3 regions of the Lactobacillus sp. OTU4228 genome follow, and region 2 is predicted to be linked to each of the others. Evidence: predicted binding sites of a transcription regulator. Region 2 holds the regulator's gene; each other region holds the start of a gene.
The links. The regulator LexA, encoded in region 2, represses DNA repair genes until DNA is damaged. The targets are predictions, from matches to a motif close to CNAACANNTGTTNG.
Positions count from the first base shown of each region.

Region 1: the regulator LexA is predicted to act here: its motif matches at 1,757-1,770, upstream of recA (recombinase RecA).
Region 3: the regulator LexA is predicted to act here: its motif matches at 4,065-4,078, upstream of xerS (tyrosine recombinase XerS).

Region 1 covers NZ_CDLD01000012.1:137,907-148,979, forward strand. Annotated here, with positions in the region: gene BN1206_RS02985 (helix-turn-helix domain-containing protein) at 1-1,066, shown strand, start outside; gene pgsA (CDP-diacylglycerol--glycerol-3-phosphate 3-phosphatidyltransferase) at 1,089-1,649, shown strand; gene recA (recombinase RecA) at 1,838-2,932, shown strand; gene rny (ribonuclease Y) at 3,049-4,680, shown strand; gene BN1206_RS03005 (glycosyltransferase family 4 protein) at 4,785-5,951, shown strand; gene BN1206_RS03010 (YigZ family protein) at 5,985-6,647, opposite strand; gene BN1206_RS03015 (ATP-dependent helicase ComFA) at 6,694-7,980, shown strand; gene BN1206_RS03020 (ComF family protein) at 7,977-8,672, shown strand; gene hpf (ribosome hibernation-promoting factor, HPF/YfiA family) at 8,753-9,295, shown strand; gene secA (preprotein translocase subunit SecA) at 9,438-11,073, shown strand, end outside.
Region 2 covers NZ_CDLD01000033.1:43,914-54,986, forward strand. Annotated here, with positions in the region: gene BN1206_RS06030 (ABC transporter ATP-binding protein) at 1-462, opposite strand, end outside; gene BN1206_RS06035 (YneF family protein) at 546-764, opposite strand; gene BN1206_RS06040 (DUF896 domain-containing protein) at 830-1,093, opposite strand; gene lexA (transcriptional repressor LexA) at 1,245-1,871, shown strand; gene BN1206_RS06050 (SGNH/GDSL hydrolase family protein) at 1,906-2,694, opposite strand; gene BN1206_RS06055 (uracil-DNA glycosylase) at 2,694-3,341, opposite strand; gene rplS (50S ribosomal protein L19) at 3,683-4,030, opposite strand; gene BN1206_RS10360 (low temperature requirement protein A) at 4,226-4,429, shown strand; gene BN1206_RS10245 (low temperature requirement protein A) at 4,807-5,367, shown strand; gene trmD (tRNA (guanosine(37)-N1)-methyltransferase TrmD) at 5,317-6,036, opposite strand; gene rimM (ribosome maturation factor RimM) at 6,026-6,541, opposite strand; gene rpsP (30S ribosomal protein S16) at 6,608-6,880, opposite strand; gene ffh (signal recognition particle protein) at 6,969-8,399, opposite strand; gene ylxM (YlxM family DNA-binding protein) at 8,403-8,744, opposite strand; partial or broken gene BN1206_RS06100 (GRP family sugar transporter) at 8,795-9,518, opposite strand; gene BN1206_RS06105 (APC family permease) at 9,662-11,073, shown strand, end outside.
Region 3 covers NZ_CDLD01000024.1:4,523-15,595, reverse strand. Annotated here, with positions in the region: gene BN1206_RS05320 (Rqc2 family fibronectin-binding protein) at 1-1,138, opposite strand, end outside; gene BN1206_RS05315 (MarR family winged helix-turn-helix transcriptional regulator) at 1,416-1,832, shown strand; gene BN1206_RS05310 (DegV family protein) at 1,910-2,791, shown strand; gene xerS (tyrosine recombinase XerS) at 2,977-4,050, opposite strand; gene BN1206_RS05300 (hypothetical protein) at 4,486-4,941, shown strand; gene BN1206_RS05295 (DUF5052 family protein) at 5,068-5,676, opposite strand; gene BN1206_RS05290 (GH25 family lysozyme) at 5,790-6,938, opposite strand; gene BN1206_RS05285 (alpha/beta hydrolase) at 7,511-8,359, shown strand; partial or broken gene BN1206_RS05280 (ABC transporter ATP-binding protein) at 8,452-9,193, opposite strand; gene BN1206_RS09490 (DUF3021 domain-containing protein) at 9,199-9,489, opposite strand; gene BN1206_RS10095 (LytTR family DNA-binding domain-containing protein) at 9,576-9,764, opposite strand; gene BN1206_RS10090 (hypothetical protein) at 9,770-9,961, opposite strand; gene BN1206_RS05270 (MFS transporter) at 10,123-11,073, opposite strand, start outside.

The sequences.
Region 1 (11,073 bases), on a different contig from region 2:
TTCAATTCAAGATATCGAAAAGGCAACTAAGATTCAAAGCAGATATCTTGAAGCAATTGAAAACAATGAATTTGATAAGCTTCCAGGTGATTTTTACGTTAGAGCATTTATTAGACAATATGCTCAAGTTGTTGGCTTAGATGGTAAGGAACTTCTTAGCGACTATCATGAAGATATTCCTGAATCCAAGCCGGATGAATACGTAGAAAACTCGATTGACAATAAGAGTGAAGAAGTACGTGAGACTACTGATAATAAGAAGAATCTGTGGAAGAATTACTTGCCACGGATTGCGATCGTCCTTGGTGTTATTATCGTAATCTTGGTTGTATATGGCTTATATGCACGCTTATCATCTGGTGGTCAACAAAATGAAGCAGATAATAGTGGTGTAACTGTTTCATCACAAAAATCATCATCTTCTTCATCAAAGAAGCCAGCTAAGAAGGTGGCTGTAAGTCAAGTTAGGGTTAAGAAGATCAGTGATAACGAATACCGTGTTACTGGTTTGAAGAATAACCGTCGTTTAGTTGTTCGTGCAGGCTCAACTCAAAATATTTCTGCCAGCGTATCTACTGACGGCAACACTACTTGGCAATCAACTTTAATCGCTAAGCAAAAGCATACTGTGGCTCTCCCATCTAATGTACAACGAGTAGTAGTAACTTTAGGTAACGACAATGGTACTTCAATTACCATCGGTGGCAAGAAGATTCCTTATGCACCAAACAATGCATACCGTACCATTACTTTGTTGATTGGTAAGGCTAAGAGAACTTCACACAATTCTAATACCCAAAACGATTCAAACAACACAAACGATAACAATTCTACTAACAACGGTGGTTCAAATACTCAAAGCAGACAAACTCAAAGTAGCACAACCACTACTAGCAGAACTGAAAATCAAAGTAGCCGTACGCAATCATCAACTACTCAAAGTAGTCAAGCTAATGAACAAAGCAGACAAACACAACAATCATCTGCTGCGCAATCATCAACTACTACCCAAGGTAACGCTGGTGGTAACAACAGCGGTGGCGACAACGGAAACAATGGTAATTAAGGCTTAGGAGAAGTAAAGAATAATGAATTTACCTAATAAACTTACTGTATTTAGAATCTTTTTGATTCCAGTATTTATGTTAATTATAATTTTTGGTGGGGATGCACATACGGTAGCTGCAGGTTACACCGTTTACTGGAGTAGAGTAATTGCTGCAATCGTATTCGCAATTGCTTCAGCAACCGACTGGTTTGACGGTCATATTGCTCGTTCACGTAACATGGTTACTAACTTTGGTAAGTTTGCTGACCCATTGGCAGACAAGATGTTAACTATGACTGCATTTATTTACTTAGTTGACTTAAAGCTTGCTCCAGCATGGGTTGTAGCAATTATCGTTTGCCGTGAATTAGCAGTTACTGGTTTGCGTTTAATCTTGGCAGAAAACAAAGGCCAAGTTTTGGCAGCTAAGATGCCAGGTAAGATTAAGACCACTTGCCAAATGCTTTCAATCATTTTCTTGTTGATTGGTAACTTCTGGTACATTGGTACTATCTTACTTTACTTAGCATTGATCTTTACTATTTACTCAGGTTACGACTACTTCCACCAATCATGGGGCGTATTCAAGGGTTCAATGTAATAGATTATTAATAATTGATTAAAAGAAGCAAGTTTTTGCTTCTTTTTTTATTTTCTCAGAAAAAAATGAGCCTTTTTTGCGTAATAAAAAGTGTGGGGAAAATGATTTGAACATTCGTTTGCATTTTGCTTGCAAATTGGTTGTTGAACAAAGTATAATTATTAAGTACGAAAATTTAGGAGGTAGCAATGGCCAAAGATGAAAAGCAAGCTGCATTAGACGCAGCTCTTAAGAAAATTGAAAAGAACTTTGGAAAAGGTGCCGTTATGCGTATGGGTGAAAAAGCAGATACGCAAATTTCAACAGTGCCAACCGGTTCACTTGCCTTAGATGCCGCTATTGGTGTTGGTGGTTATCCTCGTGGCAGAATTATCGAAATTTATGGTCCAGAATCATCTGGTAAGACTACTGTAGCCCTTCATGCAGTTGCTGAAGTGCAAAAACGTGGCGGAACAGCTGCTTATATCGATGCCGAAAACGCAATGGATCCGGCTTACGCAGAAGCTTTGGGCGTGGACATTGATTCATTGATTCTTTCACAACCTAATACTGGTGAAGAAGGTTTGCAAATTGCCGATACCTTGATTTCCAGTGGTGCGATTGACATTGTGGTAGTTGACTCTGTAGCTGCCTTAGTACCACGTGCCGAAATTGAAGGTGAGATGGGGGATGCTCACGTCGGCTTGCAAGCTCGTTTGATGAGTCAAGCTTTGCGTAAATTATCAGGTACCATTTCTAAGACTAAGACAATTGCGATCTTTATTAACCAGATCCGTGAAAAAGTTGGTGTCATGTTTGGTAACCCTGAAACCACACCAGGTGGTCGAGCACTTAAGTTCTACTCAACTATTCGTCTTGAAGTAAGAAGAGCAGAACAAATTAAGCAATCAGGTGATGTTCTTGGTAACCGCGTTAAGATTAAGGTTGTTAAGAACAAGGTTGCTCCACCATTCAAGGTTGCCGAAGTTGATATCATGTATGGCAAGGGTATTTCACAAAGTGGTGAATTGCTTGATATGGCTACCGACAAGGATATTATTGATAAGGCTGGTTCATGGTACTCATACAAGAATGACCGAATTGGCCAAGGGCGTGAGAATGCCAAGAAGTATCTTGAAGATCACCCAGATATTTATCAAGATATTCAAGAACAGGTTCGTAAGGCTTATGGAATTGACGAAAAGTCAATTGCTGATCGCGAGAATCCTAAAAAGATCAAGGAAAAGCATGAAGAAGCACAACAAGAAGAATCTGATGCCAAAGATGCTGAAAAAACTAAATAATATTAGTCTTTACCTTGGAATTTATTCCAAGGTTTTTTTATCATGATTGACATGGACTCATAGGTTCTTTATCATAAAAGTTGTGTGAATAATTCTAAAAAAAGGCGATAGTAATCATGAATACAATAATTATGATTCCCGTCGCAACTGCCATTGTTTCACTTTTGGTGGGTACAGGCATTGGTTATGCAATTCGTAAGCATTCTTGGGAACAAAAGGCCCAGAATGCGCAAAATGATGCAGACCATATTTTGGCTGATGCTAAAGCACAGGTAGCTGCCGCTGAAGCAGAAGTCAACGCACAGAAGCAAGCAGCAGAAGCTGTTAAGCAAAGTGCTGAAAATACTAAGAAAGAAAAGATTCTTGAAGCTCAAGAACAAATTCGTGATTTTAGGCAAAAAACCGAAGATGAGTTAAATGTCAAAAAGGACAACTTAGCTCGGGAAAAGAACCGTTTACAACAACGTGAAGATACCTTAGATCATAAGACTTCTTTGTTAGATGAAAGAGAAACTGGACTCACGCAAAAAGAAGATCAATTAAAGCAGCAAGATGCTAGCTTACAGGCGAAGTTAACTGAGGCTGATGAATTAGTTGAAACCAGACGGCAAAAACTTTATGACGTAGCTAAATTAGACAAGGAACAAGCTAAAAAGATTGTTCTTGATCAATTATCTGATGAATTAGTTAAAGAACGGGCTGAAATGATCAGAAACAGCAATGAAGAAGTTAAAGCTAAAGCTGATCATTTTGCCAATCAAGTCATTGTTGATGCCATTCAAAGCAGTGCAGCAGATACTGTAGCCGAGACTACCGTATCTGTTGTTGACTTGCCAAATGAAGAAATGAAGGGACGGATTATTGGTCGTGAAGGTCGCAACATCCGTTCATTTGAGGCTTTAACTGGAATCGATCTAATTATCGATGACACACCAAAAGTTGTCACACTGAGTGGTTTCGATCCTATTAGACGTGAAATTGCCAAGAGAGCAATGGAACGATTAATCAAGGATGGTCGAATTCACCCAGCTCGCATTGAGGAAATGGTTGATAAGGCCAGAAAAGAAGTAAACGACGATATTTACGAAGCTGGTGAAAGTGCCTTGATGGAATTAGGTATCCATCGAATGAACCCTGAATTGGTTAAGACACTTGGTCGTTTGAAGTATCGTACTTCATATGGACAAAATGTTTTGTCTCACTCAATTGAAGTCGGTAAGCTAGCAGGTACTATGGCTGCGGAACTTGGTCTAGATGAAAAATTAGCGGTTCGCGCGGGATTATTACACGATATTGGTAAAGCCATCGATCATGATATCGAAGGTTCCCACGTAGAAATTGGGGTTGAATTAACCAGAAAATATCATGAACCCGATGTTGTAGTTAACGCGATTGCTGCTCACCACGGTGATGTGCCTAAGTTATCGTTTATTGCTGAACTTGTTGTTGCAGCAGATACGATTTCTTCAGCTCGTCCAGGTGCAAGAAGCGAGAGTTTGGAAAATTACATTAGACGTTTAACTGAACTAGAAAAAATTGCTAAGAGCTATCAAGGCGTTAAGCAAGCTTATGCTATTCAAGCAGGGCGTGAAGTTCGAGTTATGGTTGAGCCTGATGAAATTTCAGATGATCGAACAGTAATTTTGGCACGTGATATCCGTAATCAAGTAGAAAAGGAACTGGATTATCCAGGAAATATCAAGATTACCGTTATCCGTGAAAAACGTGTTGTAGCAATTGCTAAATAAAGAAAAAGGTTTGGAATGCAAAGTTCCAAACCTTTTTTCGTTATTTGTACAAAAGCTTGTCTACTTGTATAATTAGAACAAGTATATAAGGAAAGTAGCCACATATGTTTAAAATTATTGTTGAATTATTCTTATTAGTAATTATTTCAGCGGCCATTACACCTTTTATTAGGCGTCTTGCCTTTGTACTGGGTGCCGTTGATAATCCTAATGCTCGTCGTGTTAATAAGAAACCAATGCCAACTATCGGGGGACTAGGCATTTTCGTTACTTTTAACATTGGCGCTTTTGTGCTTTTAAGAGAGCAGTTCCCTACTCATGAAATTTTTTCAATTCTGCTAGCTTCCAGTGTAATCGTGCTGACAGGATTAATTGATGATATTTTGGAATTGAAGCCTAGACAAAAAATGTTTGGTATTTTTATTGCCGCGCTGATCATCTATTTCTTAGCGGGCATCAGAATGAACGTGTTGAAGCTTCCTTTCATTACACATGAAATCAATTTGGGCTGGTGGAGTTTTCCAATTACCATTTTCTGGATATTAGCGTTAACTAATGCTGTTAACTTAATCGATGGATTGGATGGACTAGCCGATGGAGTTTCGATGATTTCTTTAACTACAATGGGAATTGTCGGATATTTCTTCTTGCACACGCATCAGCTTTACGTGCCAATTGCTTGTTTCATGCTGGCAGCTTGTTTATTAGGCTTTTTGCCATATAATTTCCACCCAGCTAAGATCTTTTTAGGCGATACTGGTGCGCTCTATATCGGTTTTATGATCGCGGTTTTATCGTTAAAAGGCTTGAAGAACGTCACCTTTATTTCATTGCTCGTACCAATCATTATTTTAGGTGTGCCAATCACCGATACGGTTTATGCAATGATTAGACGTAAGCTTAATAAAAAGCCGATTTCAGAAGCTGACAAGCACCACTTGCACCACCAGTTAATGCGAATGGGGTTAACTCATAGACAAACAGTGTTAACTATTTACGCATTATCATTAGTCTTTTCATTTATTTCACTATTATTCTTGCTTTCACCAGCTTGGGGTACTTGGCTCTTGATTATCGGCTTGCTATTTGCTCTTGAGTATTTCGTGGAATCGATTGGATTATTAGGTGAAAAATATCATCCTTTGATGCATGTAATTCAAAAGATTATTAACCAAAAGAGTAGAGTAGATCCTACTGTTGAGGTCTGGCACTTAGGGGATGAAAAACCTGATCAATTGAAGAGTAAGAAAGATCAAGATAAAAAAGAATAAAATAAAAGGTTTAGCATCGTTGCTAAACCTTTTTTATTGCTCATGGAAATTATTATCTTTGACAGGAATTTCATTGTAGCGTTTTTGTCCCTTAGTAAATTTAATTTGACCAGATAATAAGTTAGTCAGATCAGTCTTAGTTTTTTCTTGATCGTCATCATCTAAGAAAATATGAATTTTTACATCTACGCCATATTCAGTATCGGCAATAAAGACGTCATTGGTTTTTAAATAATGATCTACCTCGTCAAAGCGGTTATAAGGAACGCTGAAAAGTAATTCTTGTTGCAGTACGCGTTTAATTACGCCAACTTTTTCTACAGCATTAGTTACGCTGTTAGAATATGCACGAATTAAGCCACCCGCACCTAATTTAATGCCGCCAAAATATCTGGTGACGACTACGGTAACGTTCTTTAGCTTCATCAGCTGCAATGCTTTTAATTCAGGAATACCAGCGGTACCGGAAGGTTCACCGTTATCACATTTTTTGACTTGCTCGTCGTTTAAACCGATCGTGTAAGCAAAGGTATTGTGGGTAGCATCACGATATTTCTTCGAAATTTCTTGAATAAAAGCATTTGCTTCTTCAACGGAATTGGTTCTAGCAATGCTGGCAATAAATATACTCTTTTTAATGATCAATTCGCCGCTGCCGTTTTCTTTAATAGTTAAAAAATTTTCTTTTTCTGACAAAAAAATCGCCTCTTTTTGCGTAATAAATAATAGAGGGGTGAAAACAATGGAAGATTCAACTCTATTATTTGGTCGTCAATGGGTTGTTAGTCAAAAGGATTCTAGCATACTTACGCTTTCTAGCAAAATTCCCGCAATTGAAAACGAAAAATGCAACCGATGCGGCACGAAGGTTGAACATAAATTACCGAGTGACAAATATTATTGCCGCGGCTGCATTGGAATTGGTCGGATTGTTGAAGGTTGTTTTTTAGTAAGACAAAACGAAAATTATGAGTATCCTGAAAAAAAGAAAGGTGGCCTGACCTGGGCCGGACAATTAACGCCACTGCAGCAGAAAATTTCTGATGAACTAGTCAGTAATTTTAAACAGAGGAAAAACAGTTTAGTTCATGCAGTAACTGGAGCAGGTAAAACGGAAATGCTGTTTCAATTAATTGCCGAATGTATGAAAAACGGCAAAAGAGCCTGCATTGCTACGCCAAGAATTGATGTGGTTAATGAGCTGTTTCCTCGTTTTCAAGCCGCTTTTGCAGAAATTGAGATTGGTAAATATCATGGCCGAGAATTTAAAGAGCCAGGACTAGAACAGCTGACGATTTGTACCACGCACCAGTTAATGAAATTTTATGAAGCGTTTGATTTATTGGTTATTGATGAGGTGGACTCGTTTCCCTATGTAGGCGATCCGCAACTGCATTTTGCGGCTAAGGCAGCCGTTAAGAAGACTGGCGTGAGGGTTTATCTAAGTGCAACGCCAACCGAAGATCTGCTGGAAGAGGCAAAACAAGGAAAGATTCAAATTTTAAAGTTAAATCGACGCTTTCATGGAGGACTTTTACCAGTACCGCGAGAAAAATTATTTATTAAACCATTCTTAGATAAGAAAAAGCAGATTCATCCAAAATTGCTGCTGGAAATAAAAAAGGTGATTAAAAGTGGACACCCATTATTGGTCTTTGTCCCGAGAATTGAAGAGATCTCTGTTTATTTACAAATTTTACAAAAAAGTTTAAAGGATAAACAAATCAAAATTGCTGGTGTGCACGCTCAAGATCCTCAGCGACTAGAAAAAGTACAGGCATTTCGCGAGAAAAAAGTTGATTTGCTTTTAACGACGACTATTTTGGAGCGAGGCGTAACTTTTAAACACGTTTGGGTAATTATTATTGCGGCAGATGATTCGATTTATACGGCCGCAAGTTTGGTGCAGATTGCAGGACGAGTAGGTAGAGCTAAAGACGATCCTAGTGGACTAGTGCTGTATTGTTACCATCGCTATACCAAGAATATCCGCAGCAGCATTAAGCAAATTAAGGAGATGAATAAATGAGAAAGTGCCTGCTTTGTGAACAGATTTTTACGCCTGATATTTTCTTTGCCGAGATTTTTTCGCTAAAAAAGTATCGAGAAAGAAAAATCTGCCTGCACTGTCTAAAACAATTTCGACGTTTGACAGATAAAAAGTGTGCCATTTGTTCCAAAATGCTGGACAAAGGAATTATCTGCACTGACTGCGTGAGATGGAAAAAGATCTATCAAGGAGATGTTTTACGTAATCATGCACTGTATCGCTATGATGCGACTTTTCATGATCTGATGGTTTCTTATAAGCGGCGCGGCGATTACGCGATGCGCGAGATTTTGCAGGAATTATGCTATGAATATTTGAACAAAAATAAATACGATTATTATGTTCCAGTACCTACATCGCCTGAGCATCAAATGAGACGGCAATTTGATACAATTTCTGCCATTTATGGTGATATTTTGCCGCTTACGCCGATTTTAATTAAGAAGGAAGGCAGTCATGCCCAGGGGGAGAAAAACAAAGAAGAAAGGCTAAAAACGCCGCAAGGGTTTTTAATTGATAAAAATATTAATATAGGAGAAAATATACAGACAGGGAAAGTATTAATTTTGGATGATATTTACACTACAGGACGAACGCTTTATCACGCACGGGACTGCTTAAAAGAGGCTTTTCCAGGGATGCAAATTGAAAGCTTTTCAATTTGTCGATAGATTTGTTATGAAACGCTTTCATTTTTTGGTATAATGAAAGAGTAAAGAAAAACCGTATAACGGTGAAAGGAGAATCTTATATGTTAAAGTACAATGTTCGTGGAGAAAATATTGAAGTAACTGACGCTTTAAGAAGCTATGTTGAAAAACGTTTAAACAAATTGGAAAAATACTTTGAATTGAATCAAGACGTGCTCGCACACGTAAACTTAAGAGTTTACCGTGATCACTCTGCCAAGGTCGAAGTCACTATTCCTTTACCATACTTGGTTTTGAGAGCTGAAGAAACCACGGATGATATGTATCGTAGCATTGACTTCGTTTCAGAGAAACTTGAACGTCAAATCAGAAAGTACAAGACTCGTGTTAACAGAAAGAGTCGTGAAAAAGGTTTACAAGATTTCTTCGTGGAAGAACCTCAAGAAGAAAAGAAGCCTAGTGAATTCGATATCGTTCGTAACAAGCGCGTAAGTTTGAAACCAATGGATCCAGAAGAAGCAATTTTGCAAATGGATATGTTGGAACACGACTTCTTCGTATTTGAAGATGCTGAAACCAACGGCACTAGCGTTGTTTACCGTAGAAACGATGGTCGTTACGGCTTGATTGAAACTAACGAATAATTGAGTTGAAATACTCGTTACATAAAAAACCTCGCGTTTGTTTGAGCGTGGGGTTTTTTATTTAGAATATTTTTATTTTGTAGATAAACATGTTAAAATTATTCTGTATTTTTAGACTTTACGACATATAAGGACCGATTTAATGGTAAACATTTTAAAGAAACTATATAACGATGATAAAAGAGAACTTAAGAAATTTGAAAAAATCGCAGCTAAGGTAGAATCTCATGCAGATGAAATGAGCAAGCTATCTGATGAACAATTGCAAGCAAAGACACCAGAATTTCGTGACCGGATTAAGAAGGGCGAAAGCTTGGACGATCTTTTGCCAGAAGCATTCGCAGTTGCTCGTGAAGGTGCTAAGCGTGTCTTAGGCCTTTACCCATTCCACGTACAAATCTTGGGTGGTATTGCACTTCACTATGGTAACATTGCCGAAATGATGACTGGTGAAGGTAAGACTTTGACAGCAACCATGCCTGTATACTTAAATGCGCTTGAGGGCAAGGGTGTACACGTTGTTACTGTTAACGAATACCTTTCAAGTCGTGACGAAGAGGAAATGGGTCAACTTTACAAGTGGCTTGGTTTAACTGTTGGCTTGAACTTGAACTCAATGTCACCAGATGAAAAGCGTGCAGCTTACAACTGTGATGTTACTTACTCAACTAACTCAGAACTTGGCTTTGACTATTTGCGTGACAACATGGTTGTTTATAAGGAACAAATGGTTCAACGTCCATTGAACTATGCAATCATCGACGAAGTTGACTCCATCTTAATTGATGAAGCTAGAACTCCATTGATCATTTCTGGTGAAGCTGAACAAGCAAACAGCGACTACATCCGTGCTGACCGTTTTGTAAAAACTTTGACTGAAGATAAGAGCGATGATGACGCCGACGATGATGAAGATCACGGTGATTACAAGATTGACTGGCCAACTAAGACCATTTCTCTTACTAGAACTGGTATTGAAAAGGCTTGTCAACACTTTGGCTTAAAGAACTTGTACGATGTTGAAAACCAAAAGTTAGTCCACCACATCGATCAAGCTCTTCGTGCTAACTACATCATGCTTAAGGATATCGACTACGTTGTCCAAGATGGCGAAGTTTTAATCGTTGACTCATTCACTGGTCGTGTAATGGAAGGCCGTCGTTACTCAGATGGTTTGCACCAAGCTATTGAAGCTAAGGAAGGCGTAAAGATTCAAGAAGAATCAAGAACGCAAGCTACTATTACTTACCAGAACTTCTTCAGAATGTACAAGAAGTTGTCAGGTATGACTGGTACTGCCAAGACTGAAGAAGAAGAATTCCGTGAAATCTACAACATGCAGGTAATCACAATTCCAACCAACCGTCCAATTGCCAGAAAAGACATGCCAGACATCTTGTATCCAACTTTGGATTCTAAATTCCATGCTGTAGTTGAAGAAATCAAGAAGCGTCACGCTAAGGGACAACCTGTTTTGGTTGGTACTGTTGCTATTGAAAGTTCAGAACGTTTGAGTAAGATGCTTGATGAAGCAGGCATTCCTCACGCAGTTTTGAACGCTAAGAACCACGCTAAGGAAGCTCAAATCATCATGAACGCTGGTCAACGTGGTGCTGTAACTATCGCTACTAACATGGCCGGTCGTGGTACTGACATTAAGCTTGGGCCTGGTGTTAAGGAACTCGGTGGTTTAGCAGTTATTGGTACTGAACGTCACGAATCACGTCGTATTGATAACCAGCTTCGTGGTCGTTCTGGTCGTCAGGGTGACCCAGGTT
Region 2 (11,073 bases):
AATGATCATGGCAATCATTGTTGATAAGCCCATTACAAGTGAGTCAACCAAGGTTAAAACACCATCACCGGCTACGTTTTGAATTGCAGTCACATCGTTAGTTGCATGGGCCATCAAGTCACCGGTTCGGTGGCGCTGATAAAATGTTCTGTCCATGATCATAAAGTGGTCGAACAGTTTAGAACGCATTTGTCGTTCCAGTTCTGCGGCCCCGCCCCAAATTTGCTTACGCCAAAAGTAGCGCAAAATATATAAAACGAAGGCGGCAGCCAACACAGCTAGAATCAACATCCCATATTGCCCCCATGAGATGTGACCTTGATCCAGCTGATCCGCCATCAGTCCTAATACTCTTGGCGGAATTAAGTTGGCTAAAGAGGTTAAAGCAAGAAAAGTAATTCCGATAATATAACGTTTCCTTTCTTGTTTAAAAAACCAACCCAGTTTTTTAAATATGTTCATTTACTCACTCCATTCTTTAAAAAGAGCACCAAAAAAGACGAAGGAATAATCCTTCGCCTTAACACCACAAAATAATCTAATAATTACTTTTGTTGATGCTTCATCATGTTCATTACTTGATGAACCTTCTTGTTAGAAGGCTTTTGTCCCATTTGAGACATCATAGCAACGATCATATCTTCACTAATAGGAGGATTTTCCTTAAAGTATTTCTTCATGTATGCTCTTGCACCATAAAAACCTGCTGTTGCACCAACTAAAAGTGCAATAATAATCAAAAATATTGCTAAACCTAAATTCATATTATATCCTCCATCTAACTAACAATAATATCTTACATAATTTTTCACTTTTTTAAAAGGCTTAATTAATCTTTTCTAAGTCCTTTTCTTCTTTGAGCGCGTTTAGCTCTTTCAGAAGTAACTTCTTTACCATTCTTATCGATGATTACCATATCCTCGACATCTTGCTTAAAAGCAGCTCTGAAGTTTGCGATAAATTTCTTATGAAGTTCCTTACGCTCTTGTTCCTCTGCAGGTGTTAAGCCTTCTCTTTCCTTCTTGTGGTAAAGTTCATTAATGCGATCAGTTACCTTTTTTTCTTCTTCTTTACTCATAATATCTTTATTCATAATATCCACCTCACATTGACAATCATTAGTCTACCTTATTTTTAAACTAAAAAAAAGGTATAATTCTTAGAACGCTTGTTTGAGATTATTTGATTTTTCTGTTAAAATTACTTATAAGAATAAATAACTAAAATTAACGGAGAAAATGAAAATGCCTAAGAAAAACAGTGAAACTAAACAATTAGAAATTTTACGCTATATTTATGACACTGTCGAACATCGCGGCTTCCCACCTACAGTGCGTGAGATTTGTACCGCAGTTAATCTATCTTCAACTTCAACTGTCCACGGACATTTAGCTCGTCTTGAGCGCAAGGGCTTATTAATTAAGGACGCTACTAAGCCACGTGCCTTGGAAATTACCCCTGAAGGTAAAGATGCCCTTGGTATTAAGCCAAAGGAAATTCCAGTTGTCGGCGTGGTTACCGCAGGTCAACCAATCCTTGCAGTACAGGACATTGATGAATACTTCCCACTTCCACCAGATTTGGAAAATGATGCTGGTGAACTCTTCATGCTTAAGGTTCACGGTGAAAGTATGATCAACGCTGGTATTCTTAATGGCGATAGCGTCATTGTCAGAAAACAAAATTCAGCTAACAACGGTGAAATTGTTGTTGCTATGACCGAAGAAAATGAAGCCACAGTTAAGCGTTTCTACAAGGAAAACGGTCATTACCGCCTCCAACCTGAAAATGATACTATGGATCCAATCATTTTGCCAAAGGTAAGCATTTTGGGTAAGGTTGTTAGCCTTTACCGTAACAATATTGATTAATAATATTCACGAAATAAGCTAAATTGAATTTAGCTTATTTTTTTAGCAAAAGATTGTTTAGTTGCTCTTCAAATAAAGGCATCCATTTCTCTAAATAGCCAGCACGCGTTGGATGGATTTCATCAGCCATATAAAGTGAATCTTGCTTTTTAAATTCGGAATTATGATAAAGATCCAGTACTTGAACTCCCCATTTTTTAGCAAGTTCAAGCGTACTATCTACCATTTGTTCATACAAATTACTTTCAAAGTATGGATTGGTATAAATCAAAATAGGACAATCCCACTTTTTGTGTGCTTCATTGATGATATACTCAATAGAACCAATAATGGTTTGCGTATCAAAAGTATCATCTGAACTGATTTTACCCAGTTTTTGATTGGTATTGGCATCATTAGTTGACAGTTGCAAGACAAGCATGTCTGGCTTATCTTCTTTAAGCTCTTCCTTAAAACGGGCAACGTATGAGTCACCATGATAGCTTGTATCTTGATCTACCAAAGTCGTGCCATTTTCAGCATCTTTAATAGCGTCGATTCCGTCTTTCTTCCATAAATAATCTACAAATGATTCACCTAAGGCACCAAAGCCAAAAGTAACTGATGAGCCTAAGAACAAAATCTTCTTATGACGCAATGGACTTTCAATCGTTTTAACACTATTCAAACTATACTTGCGGCTGTTGCCAGGCAAATATGCAAGTTCAGTATATTTACGTTGATTTAGGGGATGCTCATCCAAATCCATTCTCAACTCATTTAAGGCAACATCAGACAAATCATTATTTTGTCTAATAGGTATTAAAAAAGTTTCGTTACTCATTATTTTTCCTTTTCTAGATAAGGCTTAATTACCTTCCAATCTTTAATAATATCATCACTTAGTTTGCGATTGTAAAAAATAGCAGCTGGATGATATTCAGGAAAGATCGTGTATTTTTGTTTTGACCAAACATAACCATCTTTTTGTGGATTGAGCCGTAAAATTGGCGTATTTTCAATTACTTTGCCATGTTCTTCCGATATTTTATGTCCTGGACCAAGTAAACGTTCCAATCCGGTATTGCCTAAAGCGACTATTAATTTAGGTTGCGCATAATCTATTTCATAGTCTAAAAAAGGTGCATGCGCTAAAACTTCCTTTTTGGTTGGCTTGCGATTGGGATACTTAGTAACTTCCTTATTCTGACGTTTACTAAAGACCTTTTTAATTGCATATGGTCTGCTTCTGACTGCACTAGTAATGTAGACATCATCTCTAGTTAAGCCGATCTGTGCTAAAGATTTATTTAATTCTTTGCCTGCATCCCCACTAAAAGGAATGTTATTAACTATTTCATTTCTGCCGGGTGCTTCACCAATAATCATCAACTTAGGATGCTTAGGTCCACTACCTGAATTAATTCCTTCAAGTCGCATACCTGCAGAACGTTTTTTAACTTCATCTATCAACTCTTGAGGATAGTTCAACCACTTTTCCTCCCTTTATTTTTTCTAACATTTACATTATAAGTAATGCCGACCACTATTTCACTTTTTTGCTTTTTAGAGTATAATAAACACAATTTAATATTAAACAAAAGCCGCCGGTGTGGATAACTGGTGGCTTTTGTTTTAATTCCACATAGAATGTTGATTTTTCAAAATTAACTTTCACAAGCCGTAAATCTCTTTATATCAGCAATTATAAGTATTATTTTACCGCTTTGTGATAGAATGTTCATGTTACACAGCTGTTTCACACCTAATTATTTTCACAAACTAATGTAAAAAAATAGTCGATTCTCACGAATCGACCATTTTTCATTTTATTAACGACGTGCTTCAGCAATTCTTGCTGACTTGCCGTGACGTTCACGTAAGTAGTAAAGCTTAGCGCGACGTACACGACCATGACGCTTAACTTCTACCTTAGCAACACGTGGGTCGTTAACTGGGAAAGTTCTTTCAACACCAACACCTGAAGCAATCTTACGAACAGTGTAAGTAGCACCGATGCCAGTACCCTTCTTCTTAATTACAACACCTTCGAATAACTGAATACGTTCGTGAGTACCTTCAACAACACGTACGTGAACAGTAACAGTATCACCTGCACGGAAAGCAGGAATATCGTCACGAATTTGTTCTTTAGTTAATTCTTGAATTAATGGATCCATAATATATTTTTCTCCTTCTTCGGTCTTCATCAACGCACCAGCGTCAGCGGAACACCCATAACTTATAAATTCCGTGGAAAATCCACGCTTACTAGTATAACAAGGTTAGACTAACTGTTCAAGTTAAAAATCAATTACTAACCTAGCTTTTTTTATCTTTGTAGTAAAATATTTTTTATAAATCAAGGAAGAGTAATGAATAAAATAGTAAATTTTTTGGGCAAGCCACGTACTATCAAAAATGTGATTAAAAACCGTAAAACTTCTTGGTTAGAATTATTCTATGATTTAATTTTTGCTGTAGTCTTTTCACGACTAACGGAAAGCTTACTAGAACATCGAACACTAACCGGATTTATTAATGCAATCCTGACATTTTTCTGGCTAATTTGGGGTTAGGGCGGGTTCAGTGGTTATTTTGATAACCATGGTAACGATTCAATTATCAACATTTTAATTATTAATATTGATATGATCTTAATTGGCTTAGCTAGTATTTTCATCCCTGAAGCAGTAAACGGTAATTTCCATCATATAACTTGGCTATATATCATCTTAGAACTGTTTATGGGTGCTGTCTGGATCGGTTTAAGAATCTTTGATAAAACACACGGACCAGCTGCCAGAGTTTGGGGTATAACTTGTTACAGCTGCAATCATTGCCTGCGGCCTCTTTTTTAGTAATCAGCTTTTATTCTGGTTCTTAGTAGTCGATCAATATCTTTGTAGTTATGTTAGCTAGTTCTCGTCTTGAGCGAGAATATGAAAGAACCAACATGGTTCATATAATCAAAGATTCATTGATTGAACGCTACGGTCTAATGACAATGATCGCTTTAGGAGAAATCATTTCAATTCTTTACGACTTTAGCAAGACGCCGATCAATTGGAACCGATTCATTCAATTCACTCTTTGTATAATTTTGGTTGCGCTATTGGCAGCTGTATATTATCAAGTTTTAGGTGAACTTCATATTCAACTAAATTCTTCGATTGCTACATCTCTTACAGGCTGGTTATTTTTATTAGTAATTCTTTTTGCCTTCTTAATTGGCGTTAGTCTTCACCTAGTAATCATTGATGGAAATCTTGAAAGCAAAATTTTATTTAGTTTTTCTTTGATCCTCATGCTGCTAATGATCCGAGTTTTGTTTTTAATCAGTATTCATTTCAAATTGTCAAAACTTGAGGTCAAACTTAGCTGGATTCTCCTGATTGAAATGATCATCAATCTATCAGCTGCCTTTTTACCAGCCATGGGAATGATCCTTTTAGATATTCTTGTTTTAATTTGCTTCAGCTTTAATGTCAGCCAGCATCTTCTTTTCTTCATCTGAAAGCTCACGCTTTTCAAGCATATCAGGTCGATGAAGATAAGTTGCCTTTAAAGCTTGATAATGGCGCCATTCGTCAATCTTTTGGTGGTTGCCACTAGTTAAAACCTCCGGCACCTTTTGGCCTTCAAAGTCTGCTGGGCGAGTATATTGTGGGTATTCAAGCAAGCCATGAGAGAAGCTCTCTTCAACTGGACTGGCCGCATTACCCAAGATACCAGGAATTAAGCGCACAGTAGCATCAATCATGCTCATTGTTGGCAATTCACCGCCAGTTAAGACGTAATCGCCAATTGAAACTGTTTCATCAGCTAAGTCATACACGCGTTGGTCAAAGCCTTCATAGTGACCACAAATAAAGGTTAATTCATCTTCCTTAGCCCAATCCTGTGCCATTTTTTCATTAAAGGTTTTGCCTTGTGGCGCAGTAATAATTATCTTACCAGTTGAAGGAAGTGAATCAAGTGCCTTCTTGATTGGCATGATTTGTAAAACCATGCCGGCTCCACCACCATATGGGGTATCGTCAACATGATGATGAACATCGGTAGTGAAATCACGGAAATTAACTAAATTGAGATCCCACTTTTTGTCTTCAAGACCACGCCCTAACATTGAAACTTGTAATGGAGTAAACATATCTGGAAAAAGGGTTAAAACATTAATCTTCATCGCGCAAGCCCTCCATTAATTCTACATAAACCTTCTTGTTAGGAACATCAACCTTTTTTACTACGTCTGCAATATTAGGAATCCAATATTCTTTACCGTCATCTTCATGAACTAACCAAATATCATTAGCACCGGGCGATTGAATATCGGTAATTTTACCTAATCTTTTTCCAGATTCTTCATCAATCACATCGCAGTCAAAAATATCTTTGTAGTAATAAACACCTTCTGGCAATTCACCACGATTATCTTCACTAACTACCAAAATTTGACCACGAAGTTTTTCTGCCTCATCAATATCATTTACTTCATCAAATTGAAGCAGCCAAAATTGTTTGAAAGGACGGCTCTTTTTAATAGTCAAAATTCGATCAGTATCAGCCTTTAAAGCTAGCTGCATCCCTTCCGCAAAACGATCTTCCGGGAAATCTGTAATCACGTTAACTTTAACTTCACCATTTAGGCCATGCGTGGTTAAAATCTTTGCAACATCAAAATATTGCATTTTTTCTCCTTTATAGTAACAAAAAAAGCTTGAAGCACTCGGCATCAAGCTTTCTCTAATAGCAAATTACTTGTTGTATTTTGCATCGTGCAACTTAGCCATCAAGCCAGCACCTGAAAGAAGTGATCTAACAGTGTCTGAAGGTTGTGCACCCTTTTGTAACCATTCAAAGATCTTGTCTTCGTCAAGCTTCAATTCCTTTGGTTGTGAAACTGGGTTGTAGTAACCAACTTGTTCGATGAAACGACCGTCACGTGGCATACGTGAGTCTGCAACAACGATTCTGTAGAATGGCTTTCTCTTGGCACCAGCGCGGTGCATACGAATTTTAACTGACATAAATTAATTTCCTCCTAAAACTTAACGATTAATAATATACCACCAAAACAAATGGGTGTAAAGTATTTTTCCTTAACAGCTTCATTTTTTATGAATGATATCTCTTAACCTTACGCAGACGCTTCTTCTTGTTCTTCTTGAAGTTCTTATTCATGCGGCGCATAGCCATCTTGGCCATTGGTGAATCCATACCAGGCAAGTTGCTTAAGCCCTTCATGTTACCCTTAGTAACCTTGCTCATCATTTCGCGCATTTGCTTAAATTGCTTGATCATTCGGTTTACTTCAACAACGGGACGGCCAGAACCGGCGGCAATTCTTCTACGACGGCTAGGATTCAAAATATCTGGATTTTCACGTTCTTCTTCAGTCATTGAGTAAACAATCGCTTCAGTATGATCGATTTGCTTTTGATCAACGCTCAAATTCTTAAGTTGAGGATTATTAGCAAGACCAGGAATCATCTTCATAATTTGATCCAAAGGTCCCATCTTTTGTACTTGTTCAAGTTGATCGACAAAGTCATTGAAGTCGAAGGTGTTTTCACGCATCTTTTCAGCAACTTTTTGTGCTTCCTTGGCATCGTAATCTTGTTGAGCCTTTTCAATTAAGGAAAGCATATCACCCATACCAAGGATTCTTGAGGCCATTCTGTCTGGGTGGAAGACATCCAAGTCACTTAATTTTTCACCTTGACCAGTGAAGAGGATTGGCTTACCAGTAACGGCACGAATAGAAAGTGCAGCACCACCACGGGTATCACCATCCAATTTAGTCAAGATAACGCCAGTAACGTCAAGACGTTCATCAAAGCCCTTAGCCACATCGGTAGCAGCTTGACCAGTCATGGCATCAACTACAAGCAAGATGTTGTCAGGGTTGGCAACCTTCTTTACTCGTTCAAGTTCTTCCATTAATGGTTCATCGATTTCAAGACGACCAGCCGTATCGATTAAAACATAATCGTTTTTGTTCTTTTCAGCTTCAGCTAAACCATCTTGAACAATCTTGGCAACGTCCTTTTCACCATCTTCGCTATAAACCGGCACCTTCAATTGTTCACCAATTTGCTTAAGCTGATCTACAGCGGCAGGACGATAAATATCGCCAGCAATCAAAAGTGGACGAGCCTTCTCGGTCTTTTGCAAATGGTAGGCTAACTTACCAACAGTAGTAGTCTTACCAGTACCTTGCAAACCAACCATCATAATAATGGTAGGAATGTGCTTAGACTTGTTAAGAGGAACTGCTTCCTCACCCATCATCTTAGTTAATTGCTCATTAACAATCTTGATGACTTGTTGGCCTGGGTTAAGACTTTCTTGAACTTCCTTACCCAATGCTTCTTTTTTGATTGTCTTGATAAAGTCCTTAACAACCTTGAAGTTAACGTCGGCCTCAAGCAAAGCTAATCTAATTTCACGACTAGCTTTATTAATATCTTCTTCTGAAACTTTACCTTTACCGGTTAAATTTTTTAATGCTTTTTGAATTCGTTCACTTAAATTTTCAAAAGCCATGGGTTACTCTCCCCTCAATTGATTTAATAAATTCGTTATTTCATTTTTAGCAGTTTGACTATCATCATTATCAATCGACAATAATACGTCCGCCAATACATTTTCAATATGGTCGTTATCTCTACGCATATGAAGCTTATCTTCATAGTTCTGCAAAATTTTGCTCGACCGTTTCAAATTATCATAAACGGCTTGTCTTGATACATGATGATTTACAGCAATTTCACCTAGGGACAAATCATTATAGTAATAATCTTCAAAATATGATTGTTGGCCCCGAGTCAGCAATGTGCCGTAATAGGCATATAAATCGCCAAGCTCTTCATTTTTAGTTAATTCATCCATTAAGTTTCACCAGCCTTTAGTATATCAAAAAAGGCCCCTGATCAAAACGATCAAGACCCTTCTTTTCTAATTTTACTTGGCAAACCGGTTAAAATACTACCACCGACGATAAAAATCAACCCAATAACAATGTAGGTCATTTCACGTTTAGATTTTTCTTCATGTAAGAACCAGATACCACCCGACACCGGCAATACTGTTTCGCCAAATCATCTTATTGCGATAAACTGCTGTTGAATGTGATGCAATGACATAAACTACAGTACCAACTAAAACACCGAGCATTTCTGGAAAAATATAATCTAATCCGTTCACGCCAGGATTAATATCCTTGGCAATCAGCTTTGGAAAACTTGAATAAATCCAGAAACCAATCGTTGTAATGAGCAAGAAGGCAATATTTTTAGCATTAGCATCGCCTGATCCCTTGTCATCACTGTTAGAACTTAATACGATACCGATTACTACCAGTGCTAAGGCAATGAAACCAATAACTTTTGCTTGTGCCGTTGGCCATTCGCCAAAGATTAAAATACCGATTCGGGTATATGAAATGAATTGTCCCATTTGTCCAATTGTCCATAGCATCCCTGCTACAAAGGCAACTGCCCAAGTTGCAGCATCAAATGCTGGTCTAGTGAACAAATAAATAATAAGAGCAGTAGCTGAAGCACCAATACCCATTCCTGCAATCTGGCTTTGAGGCGAATCTTTAACAGTTAATGGGATAAGGCCCCAGCCAATAATGTTAACTAAAGCGATTAATAAAGCCATAACTCTATTTTTTGTTTGTAACTAAAAGTAAACACTTTCAACGTACTCAAAGTGAAATATTTAAAATTATTCAGTTGATTTTTTAACGTATTTTTAATTATAATGAAGTGCATACCATATTATTTTTAAGGAGGAGTTGCGTTGTGAATCTTTGGCAAAGAATGAACAAAAAAGAAGATCCACGCGTCTATGAAAACAAAGATGGATACCTGGTTCGCTCATTGAAGGTAAAAGACTTTTTAGCATTAGGTGTCGGAACGATCGTCTCTGCTTCGATCTTTACCCTACCTGGAGAAGTTGCAGCGATGCATACCGGACCTGCCGTTGCTATCTCCTTTGTTTTAGCAGCTGTTGCAGCAGGACTTGTAGCTTTCGCTTACGCAGAAATGGCAGCAGCTATGCCTTTTGCCGGCTCAGCTTATTCATGGATCAACGTTGTTTTTGGTGAATTCTGGGGTTGGGTCGCAGGATGGGCGCTTCTTGCCGAATACTTCATTGCCCTAGCTTTCGTCGGATCCGGACTTTCAGCTAACTTCCGTGCACTGATTGCACCATTAGGTCTTAAACTACCAAATTCATTATCAAATGCGTTTGGTAATAACGGCGGAATCATTGATGTCATCTCTCTTGTTTCTATTCTTTTAGTTTCAATCTTGATCAGTCGTGGTGTTTCAAGAGCAGCTCGAGTAGAAAACGGTTTGGTAATCTTAAAAGTTTTAGCAATTTTGCTCTTTATTGTAGTTGGTTTAACCGCAATTAAAGCTTCAAACTTTACTCCATTTATTCCAGAATACCGCATGACTGCTAACGGACCATTTGGTGGCTGGCAAGGAATTTACGCAGGTGTTTCAATGATCTTCCTATCATACATCGGCTTTGACTCAATTGCGGCCAACTCAGCTGAAGCTATCAATCCACAAAAGACGATGCCACGTGGTATCTTGGGTTCATTAGCTATCGCTGTTGCTTTATTTGTTGGCGTAAGTCTTGTACTTGTCGGAATGATGCCTTACCAAAAATACGCTAACTCTGCTGAACCAGTTGGGCTTGCTCTTCGCTATGCTGGACATCCAATTGTGGCTGTCGTTGTACAAACCATCGCCGTTCTTGGGATGTTCACTGCTTTAATCGGAATGAGTATGGCTGGTTCGAGATTGATTTACTCTTTTGGTCGTGATGGGATGCTTCCTAAATGGTTAGGTAAGTTAAATGCGGATCGTCGACCCAATAATGCATTATGGACTTTAACTGTTGTAGCCATTTTACTGGGTGCCTTCTTCCCATTCTCAATGTTGTCACAACTTGTTTCAGCAGGTACGTTAATCGCATTTATGTTTGTATCTTTAGGTATTTATAAATTGCGTCCACGTGAAGGCAAAGATATTGATGATCCATCATTTAAGATGCCATTTTACCCAGTATTGCCTGCCTTAGGCTTCTTAGCTACATTAGTTGTCTTCTTAGGATTAGACTATCAAGCTAAGCTTTACGCTGGTATCTGGTTTATTTTGGGCTTAATCATTTACTTTGGTTATGGTATTCATCACTCAATTTT
Region 3 (11,073 bases), on a different contig from region 2:
TGGAATCTCTTAATTTCTTATAACGAGTAAAGTATTTTTGAGCATTACGAGCAGGGGAAAGGGCGGGATCAAGTTTGATCTCTATTGGTACATTGTTCTCATAGTAGTTAGGTAATGATATTTTGGTCATTCCAGGTTTGACTTGAGACAAGTTTGCATTTAAGATTTCACCTTTGATTCGGTAGCCTTCAGAGTTTTCAGCTAAATCGAGTTGCTTCTCTAATTTTTTGACTTTTTTACTTAGCTTCTTTTGCTCGTTTTTGACAACTTGTTCTACCTGACTGGCACGTTGCTTTACCCAATCACGCGTTGCTTGATATTCGTAAAAGTCATCTAGTCCTTTATTTAGATCAGGATTAGAACTTTCTTTTTCAAGATCCAAATGATAAGGAAGATAACAAAAAATCTTTCTCTTGTTTCTAGGAGTTTTTAAAACAAAAGCACGTGGATTATTGAATTGATCAAAAAACGTCTTAAAGGATGAATAGCTGTAATCATCTTCAAGATAGCCAATTAATTCATTGCGATCGTCTCGATCTAAACCATCCATTTGTTTAGCCAACTCATCAGGTTGGTATTTGGAACTCAATTGCTTGAATTCATTTTCAGATAAAGTTAGTCCATTTAAGCCCGGCTTTAGAGGAGGTAATTCATATTTTGCTTTTGGCAAAAGAATGCGAGCTCTGTTTTCATCCGGATTGATTCGCTTCAATAAGTCGATAATATGATTGTTTTGTTGATCATAAAGAATGACATTACTGTGTCGACCCATTAATTCAACTGAAAGAACAAGTTTTACTTGGTCACCAAGTTCATTTCGATTGCTAAAATGGAAGTTCACGATACGATTTAAACCTACTTGCTCGATAGATTGTAAAACTGAACCTTCTAAGTACTTTCTCAGCACCATTACAAAAATAGGAGCTTTATCTGGATTAGCAATTGATTGATCAGTTAAATACATTCTTGGATATTGTGCATTAGCTGAAATTAAGAATTGATAATTCTTTCTATTTTTTCTGAAAATTAAAACTAGGTCTTGATCAAATGGTTGATAAATTTTTGATAAGCGACTGTCTACTAGGGTAGGAGTCAAGTCTTGTAATAAACTATGGATAAATAATCCATCAAATGCCATATATATCACCTCAAAATACGTCTAATATTATAACAGTAATTTAGCTATTTCTAAAATATTACTGTTCCAGCCTAGCATTAATCAAATCTAATACATAAGTATAAACTTATGTATTAGATGTTTCACAAATATTAAAATAAAATTAATAGCACATTGTTTCACACAGTGCTTAAAGCTGGAATCTGAAAGTTTGTTCTCAAATAGTATTATCAAAGTACCCATTAAATGATAAAATACAACTATAGCAAACACTACTTTTTGGAAAAAGGACATATATATGGATGTATTATTTTTTAGTACGATCGCAGATCAAATTAAAAAGGAAATAAATCACAAATGTGGCTTAAATATTTCACAAACAAGAATTCTATTGTATTTTGATGAAACTCATAATCAAGCTTTGGCAATGGGAAAACTAGCTGAAGCTTTAAATATTTCTTTGTCTACTTTGAGTCGTCAATTACAACAAAAAAAGACGCAAAATTATATAAAGATCGCGCGCTCAGAAAAAGACTCTAGCAAAATTGTTAGTCTTAATGATGAAGGAATAAAAAAGGTAAAAGAGTTAAAAGACGTGCTTGCTGAAATAGAAAAGAGCTTGTTTGTCTATCTTGATCAAGATGCCTCAACTTTATTTATCAAGCAATTAAATGAAATTGCCCAAACATCTGCATCCCTTGAAAAGACAGAATAGGGTGCGTAATTCAATGCTTTTATGCTATAATTTTCTGTATTAAGCATTGAATTTAATAAATGGGAAGGGTTAATAAATTGAAAATTGCATTAGTTACTGACAGTACTAGTGTCTTAACCAAACAAGAAGTTAGCGATAATAATATAACCGTAGTACCTATCCCTGTAATTGTCGGCGATAAGGAATACTTGGAAGGCGTAAATATTACCTCCGCACAACTTTTTGAAATACAAAGACAAGGTGCTGCTTTTCCAAAAACTTCGCAACCTAGCATGGGTGAAATGATTGGACTATGCAATAAGTTGCACAGTGAAGGCTATGAAGCAATCATTGCTATTGCATTATCAAGCGGAATTTCAGGATTTTACCCAAATCTAGTTAACATGGCACATAATAATCCTGAATATAACTTGTATCCATATGATTCTAAGATGACTGTAAGATTGCAAGGCTATTTGGTATTAGCTGCTGCAAGAATGATCAAGAATGGTATGGAACCAGAAGACATTCTAAAGAAGCTTGATGAAATTAGAGAAACCATTGACGAATTATTCGTTGTTGATGATTTGAAGAATCTTAGTCGTGGTGGACGATTAAGCAATGCAAGTGCGTTTATTGGTACAATGCTTCAAATTAAGCCTTTGTTGACCTTTAATGATGAAGGAAAAATTGTTGCATTTGATAAGATTAGATCTTTAAAACGTGCTGTATCTAAAGTAGAGAAGCTTGCATTAAAGAAAACAGCAGACTTACCATATAAGGATAAGCTTCGTCTGTTTGTATTCCATTCAAACGATCTAAAGCAAGCAGAAGAAATTAAACAATTCATAATTGATAATTTCCCTGACAAACCTGTTGACGTAGCAGAGTTTAGTCCAGTAATTGCAACTCACTTGGGTGAGAAGTCAATTGCCATTGCCTGGATGGTAGATATTGATAAATTAGACTTAAATAATTAAATGCAAAAGGAGTGAAGATTTGTCTCTTCACTCCTTTTTTGTATCTATAGGTAATAATAAAAATATAATTGCTAGTTCATTACTCATAATAATAATTTTATTATCAGCATCTTTTACAAAAGCAATAACTTAAATGTTATTGCTTAGTTAAATATTGATATTTTACAATAATAAATATATTATCACTACTTATGTTTCAAATCTTCATCAGAGATCTTATTTAACGCAGCTCTTTGCACTTTTTGATCAACATGTGTATATAAGTCTGTCGCTGTAGTTCCTTTTTGCCCCAGTTGCTGAGCCACTAATACTTGGTCTTTGGTTACTTCATATAACTCTGAAGCTAAAGTATGACGTAATTTATGTGGCGTAAGCGGGTGACCAAATGCAGCAGAATATTTATTGACCATTTTTTCAATGGCATTTGTAGTGATTCTTCTAGTTTGATTGTGCCATCTAGTTAAGAAAAAAGCTGTTTCTTTTTGATCGGCAGAATAGCGCTTCATTCGAATATTCTTATATTTTTGGATATAGTCTAAGGTCCATTCCGCAATAGGCACACTATCTTTTTGCCCACCTTTACGTGTTACGTCTAAAACAGCATCTTTTAAATTAAGATCTTGTAAATCCACGCCGGCGCATTCAGAAACACGTATGCCAGTGCCTAAGATTAAAGCAATAATAGCCATGTCTCTTTCTTTATTCATTTTGAATCCAGGCTTGGCCTGCTTATTGCATTTATTTTCGTAATCATGATCGATGAACTTTAGAAATTCAAATTTTAGATTTCCAGTGTACATATGCGATGCTAATACGTGAGCACGATAGTTAAGTGTCTTAGTATCATTCAAAGAATTAATTTTAAGCATCACATTACGATCAAAATAGGGCATCCCATTGTTGTTATCAGCAGTAATCGTTAAAAACTTAAAGAGGGACCTTAATGCGTTGATTGAACGATTAATCGTAGTTGGGGAATTTAAATGACCTTGTTTGTTTTTAGTATGGCCTAAGTAATCTATATAGAGCATTACATCATTGCGCCGTAATAAGGCTAATGTATCCGTTGTAACGTGTTTATTATCAGGAGCATTAGAGATACCTTCTTTACGCAGCCAACTTAAGAAGCGACGAATTTCCGTTAAATATTGATAAGTAGTAGTTAATGAATGATTGGTGCCAAGATTGTACTGTTTAACATAGTCTGGCATTTTATCTAATTCAATTTGAATTCGTTCAAGATATTTAGCAGTTTCCATAAGTTACTCCTTTGCAAACAAATGTTTCATTAAAAATTATATCATAAAAATAAAAACACCTATCTAATCAGATAGGTGTTTTTAAACACTAATTCAACTTCTTTATTCCTAATACCGACAACAATTATCTTTAGTAATCATCATAAAGCATTATTTATAAAAAAAGGCAAATCAGGAAATTATTTTACCACAACTGGGATACCAGCAACGCTATCTTAGCATGCCAGTTGTGGCAAACATTGATTAGCTATTCCAATATGGTTAACTTGCCTGTAGCAAATTACGCAATACTGTAAATAGTTTGAAGGTTGTATAGTACAATACAGCTTTCAATAGCATATTCTAAGCTGTTTGCTCTTAATGATCAAGCATAAAATGGTAATTTTTATTTAAAAATTGTACAATAAAGAAAAAACTATAAGTGAGATGAAAATTATGACAGAAGAAATTGAAGTAAACTTTCAAGCAAGAAATCCTAGTGGTATTAAGTTGCTAAATCGTCTATATGATGGACACTTAGTTTTAAACGATATTGGTGTGCGTTTGGACGAACAACTTAACAACGAGGATGAAGAATTAACCGTTCCAACTAAAGAAGATATTGATAATTTGAGCGATACATTTGGCAAGACTGTTGAAGCTTTTAGCGATATTACTAATGCTTATGGTGATGTTAACAGCTTTGCTGATAACTTTGCCGGTTCAACCAAAGACTTTGCAGAAAAATTAATTACAGAAATGGTTGATTTTAATAATGGTATTGCAGATATCGGTGATACTGAAGGTGGCCTTGAAAACTACGATAACGATAAGCTTAACGATTGGGTTAACCAATTAATGGGTGACATTGTAGAAACCAACGAATCATTTAATACTTTAGTTAATGAATAAGATTGGTTGAAAGAGTAAGTATATCTTGCTCTTTTTTTATTAATAAATGCTTGGAGAACAAATAATATAAAAACCATGTAGTCAAGATACACTACATGGTTTTTATATTTTTAATTATGTTAAGTTCTATTTCTTAAGACTGGCTACAGGGTAAACAGTGTAATCTGCACGATAAACGAATAGACGATGACCGTCAATTACGAATTGAGTTGACTTTTTCATATCACTCTTATGAATTGATACATTTTTCCCAGCAAAGACTGCTACAGGCATCCCTAATTGGCTTCTAATCATGACAACCTTAGAATCGCCAGACCAGTCATTCTTAAAGTTTTGATACATTGTATTTAAAATTGGCACAGCATGATTTTGATCATTGATATTAGTATGCTTGCTAAAGACGTCCTGATAGTTTTTAAGACCTTCATATGCGATTAAAGTAGAACCTACATGAATCATTCTATTATGTCCGTAATCAACGTCAATCACGCTAGAGCCCTCATTACCTTTATCGTCTTTCTGCGACATCTTCTTGTCGGTATGAATATTGACGGATTTTGCCTTAATCTGATCAATCTTTTGTCCATTTGAATCATAGGTTGATACAGTTAAAGGCAAAGCACCAATCTTTGAACGCATTGATAATTCCCAGTTGGCAATATTGCTGCAGGAAGATAGGGTTAAGGCCAATATTCCTATACCGAATATCATACCTAGCTTTTTCCTTAATTTCATAATTCTTCTCCAAATTCTAAAACACAATACTTTTAATACTATAATTTTATCATTAATAAAATACGCCAAAAATAAACTAGGTTTATATTCCTAGTTTATTTTTGGCGTATTTATTATTTGAACACTTCAGCCTTAACGTAAGCGTCTTTACCAACTCTGTAGTAGTCTTCACCGTTAATAGAATGCTTAGGGCCGTATGTCTTAACTGGGGAACCTTTCTTGTAAGTCTTCCAGCTACTGTTTAAACTACCGTCTCCTTGGTAAACTTCAGCGTCTTGCTTAAAGGTACGTGAGTTACCTAAAACGTTGCTTGCTAAAACATATCTGTTTTCGCCAACTCTGATTGCACTTTTACCATTCTTGAGCTTAGTTTTACCACCATAATAAGTGATAGAGCTGTAGGCCTTGTAACTATCACCAGTACGTTCTCCGTTTTGTTTGTAAACGTAGGCTTTGTACATTACAGTGCCTGTATGTTTAGTGTTAGGGTTGGTTGGTGCCTGAGAAACAGCAGCGCCAGAGATGGATAGTGGCAATATAGCTACGTTACCATCAGTTGACATGCCTTTCCAGTTGTCTGTGTATTGCCAAATTGCGACACCATCCATTGAAGGGAAGTACTTAAAGTTAGGCTTATCTACACGACCTGAGATAGCATATGCCGCAACCCATAATGAGTTAGGATATTTCTTTACGATAGATGGGGTATCAATGTTGTTTTGTAAAACTGATGAACTAGCGTAAAGAAGTGGTTGATAACCAGCGGCCTTGATTTCATCCATGAAGGCAAGGATTGCTTTAGCAGTGACGCTTTTACCATTAGTAATGATATTCCCTTGACCAGTTTCGTAGTCACAAGCAAGGTATGAGCCCTTAGGTAAACCTAATGCCTTAGCAGAAGAAATTGCGTATTGAGCTTCTTTCTTGGCCAGGGATGCATTAGAACTAAAGGTCGCAAAGTGGTAACCCATTGGCATCATGTCGTTAGCAATTGCTGACTTGATTTGACTAGCACCTTTAGGGTTGCGATAGCTGGTACCTTCACTTACTTTAACGATGGCAAATTGTGAACCAGCCTTTGCATGAGCGGATAGATCAGCACTTTGGTAGCTTGCTACATCAATTCCTAAAGCCTTTGCAGCTACAGAAGTGGTGGAAGCTTGCACTTGAGAAGTTGAAATAAAACTAGGGATAATGGTCATACCGGTGTTCATTAACATAGTAGCGCAGGCCAATTTAACGATAGTTTTCTTTTTAATCAAATTAATTCCTCCATAATTAGTGGAGAGAGTTAACATTTATATCTCTCACTTAATATATCTAAATTTTATATATTATAGACTACATTGGTAAGTACTAAAAGGCAATATTCGAGATCGATTATTAATGAATTAGTAATAGTATAGAAATATTTTGCAATCAAACTGAGATAAATGTTAACTTTTATTTTCAGGGGGATAGAATTTAAGTGAAAAAGCGTTTGCAAGAATAGAGGCGAACAATTATAAAAGAGGCTCAGCTAGTCCAGCAGCATCAGTTATATCCTGGTAGCCAAATGCGGAAGCAATTAGATCTAACCGCACTAACTCCTTCAAATAGTGATGAAAAAGTTGGTAAGAAACCTAAGGTGTTGAATGTCATTTTCAATATTCTTATTGTTGTTTTAGTTCTTTCTGGAAAATAAATCAGCAACAATTAATTATTATTACTTATAGTGAAAATGGAATAAAGAAATTAGGCCAATTGCTCGGTATAGTAAGCAATAGATCAGAAAGATCAAATAAAATTAAATTTGAATAATTTAAATCCGGGGATGAATTTTTTAGGTAAAAAGATGAAAAGAAATCGCATAATCATTTCTCTATTAGTTCTTATTCTGTCACTTTGTATTTCTGCTTGTTTGAATCAACAAGCGAGTGCTCAAAAAATTCCTATTAAGGGAAGTGCAACTTTATTTTTCCATGGTGGCGGCTCATCTTACCATGCGGAAGAACATATGGTAAAAGCTGCAGAAAATGCAGGCGTAACTGACTCAGTTATAAGAACTGAAGTTGCTGATAATGGACAGGTTACACTAATTGGAAAATGGAAGAAGAATGCTAAAAATCCAATCTGTGAGGTAAATTATCAAAATAATCGTCAACTAGATTTCAAAAAGCATGGCATTTATGCAACGAATGTGGTTAAGGCTTTACAGAAGAACTATAAGATTAGATCAATTAATATGGTGGGACATTCTTTAGGTAATATTTCTATCATGTATTACATGTTGAATAATGTAAACAAGAAGGGTATGCCACGCCTTAATAAAATAGTAAATATGGCTGGACATTTTGCCGGATTGAATTTCGAAGTTCCAGAGGATATTCGACAACCCCAAAATTTAAAGCTTGATAAAAACGGCAAGCCTAATAAAATGAATGCAACTTATAGACAAATGGCGAAATTAAGATCGATTTATCCTAAAAATCAGGTTAAAGTGTTAAACATTATCGGTGATATTGGCGGTAAAACTGATGGGACAGTGCCTAACGTTTCATCATTATCTTTGAAATATATTATTGGCAATCGTGCTAAGAGTTATCGCGTGATGAAATTTACAGGTAAGAATGCGCGGCATTCGAGACTACATGAAAATGCTCAAGTTGATAAAGCGCTGATTATGTTTTTGTGGAATAAGTAGATAAAAAAGCATCCCTGGATGAGAATGAATCTTATTCAAGGATGCTTTTAATAATTTCTATTATTAAAATTCAATATCTAAATGCCAACTATGCAATAGGACATGACTTTTTCTTTCTCAGCAGTTGTAATTTTGCGTGAAAACTGAACTTCAAATACCGTTCTTTGATTCAATCTAGCAAGACTTGCTTTAACATTGCCTGAGAAAACAAGCTGACCATGATTGATTAGGAGAATTTTATTAGCTACTTTTTGTGCAAAATCTAACTGGTGAGTGGTAACTAAAATACCAATTCCATGAGAAGCTAATTGCTTTAACATATTAGTCATAATCTTAGTTGAAGCTAGATCAAGTCCTAAAGTTGGTTCATCTAGAATCAATAGCTGGGGATGCGCAATCATGGCACAACAGATACCAATAATTTGCTGCATCCCACGACTTAGTTTGGTAATAACTGTATCTTTTTAATAAAAACAAGCCTTTTTCTGTCGCTTCTTTCTTGTTAAGACCTCTTTGACCACCCCAATAAATAAAGTTTTCTATGGGTGATAGGGACCAAAACATGTTTTTGGAGCCTTCTAGTAGGACACCGGTATTTTTAAGAAGAGGCAGATTTTTATGGGTAGCATCTTGACCTTGAAAGAATATTTGTCCCTGATCTGGACTAATTAAATTTAAAATCATTTTTAGAGTTGAAGTTTTACCAGCACCATTTGGACCTAAAAAGGCAACAATATCGCCACTGTTTACTTCGAAAGAAACATTAGAAACTGCTTTTTTATTTGCTTTTTGGTATGTTTTGGAAATGTTTTTAACTGTTAAAAGATTAGACATATTGATCATCCTTTCTTTTTCAACTGCTCGTTGATATGTTTAATATCAAGCCATAAGTTGTAAAGGTATCTTCCATAAGCAATTACATATACAACAACGAAATTAAGTACTGCTATTCCAAAGGACTGCCATGTGTAACTGAGACCATTAAGTAAGAAATAAAATAGAATCCAAGCGACAAAACAGACAAAGAAGTTAATTATAATTTGTTCTCTTAATGACCACTTATCATTATCAAAAATCCAACTACTCAGATTGAAAGAAAGTCCAATTAAGAATGAAACAACAAGCCAAATAAGAAAAGATATAAATGATAACTAGGCTTTCTCTATGCCAATGCGTTGATTATTAAGTGAAAGCAATACATTTACAGCCAAACAAATCATGCCAATACTAATACCAAGTTGCCGTTTTCTAACATTTTTAGATGATCTAATTTACGATAATTAATAACGGCGCTTCTGGAAGCCATAATAAAATCGCTGGGTAAATTCTTCTCAATCTGATATAAGCGTCCCTTAAAGATATACTTATCAGATTGGGTGTAAATTTGTGTTTTTTCATTTTCCACTTGAATTAAGAAAATATCACTATACTTGACTTGAAATACTTGACTTGAAAGGCATCCCTATCTTGATAACACCAAAGAAAATCTTGTTTAGAATTTAACTCTTTGGTAATTTGTTCAATTTTGGTAGTCATCTTTTTTATCCAAAATTCAGCTTTTTCTTCGTTTAAATTTGAATTAATATTTAGCTTAACTTTCATTAATTTTCCTCCTCGTTGTTTAACAGTATACATGTTTATTGTTACCAATCTAGCTAATTTCGGTAAACGGTAGTAATAACTCGGTGAATGGTTTATTTTCATTGTTCCAATAGAAAAAAGAGATTGACAATCTCCAATTAGGGATGTGTCAATCTCTTTTATTATCTTAAGTATATTAAATAAAATATAGGTGTGAGTACCTCGGCTAAGCCTTGTAAGAGGATCGCAATACCAGCTCCAAAATGTTGGATGATCAATCCACCTAGAAAAGAGCCAATAGGAATCATACAGTTAATAATGCTACTATTAATTGTCTCAATTCTACCAAGTATGCGTGGACTAAAGCTTTCTTGGATTAGCACTTCAAAATTAATATTCATAATGCTAATCCAAAAGGCACTGCTAAGCGCAAAGATAAGTATTAGCCAAGGGATGTAGTTAGCAACAAGAGCCTCCAAAACTACAGAAATTCCAGCTAATCCCAAACAAATAACAATTAGTTGTTCTAAGTTTGGTTTTAAAGTATCAATCTTACTAACAATTAGACTGCCTAGTAAACCACCAATAGAAGAAAAGAGTTCCAATCCACCGTAACTGATTGCTGATTTAGTTAGATATTGACTCGAAAAATATGGCATCCCTACTGATGCAATACCGTAGAATAAGTTAGTTACTGCAAGAGGGATGATTAAAAGTAAGATTCTCCCTTTATTTTTTAATACATACCATCCTTTAAGCAAATCTTGTAAATATTTACCGGTGAAGTAGTCATGATCTTTTACAGATACTATTAAGTTTCTTGGTAGATATAACTTTGCATAAAAGCCAAGAGCAATAGTAAAAACGAAAGCACTGATGACCATTGCCTTATTAAATGAAAAATAAGTCACTATCACCGCAGCCAACGCATCAAGAAATAAATCTAAAATTCGATAAGTTACTTGAAATAAGCTATTAACCTTAGTTAATTTATTTTTATTGACTATAGATGGCAAGATCTTTTCTTCAGCTGGATAAATTAAAGTTGATCCAATGGTAGACAGTATATATGTTAGTAGCAATAGAACCAATGTTAATGTTTTCCAGTTTTTAAAATGAAATAAGATTGAAGC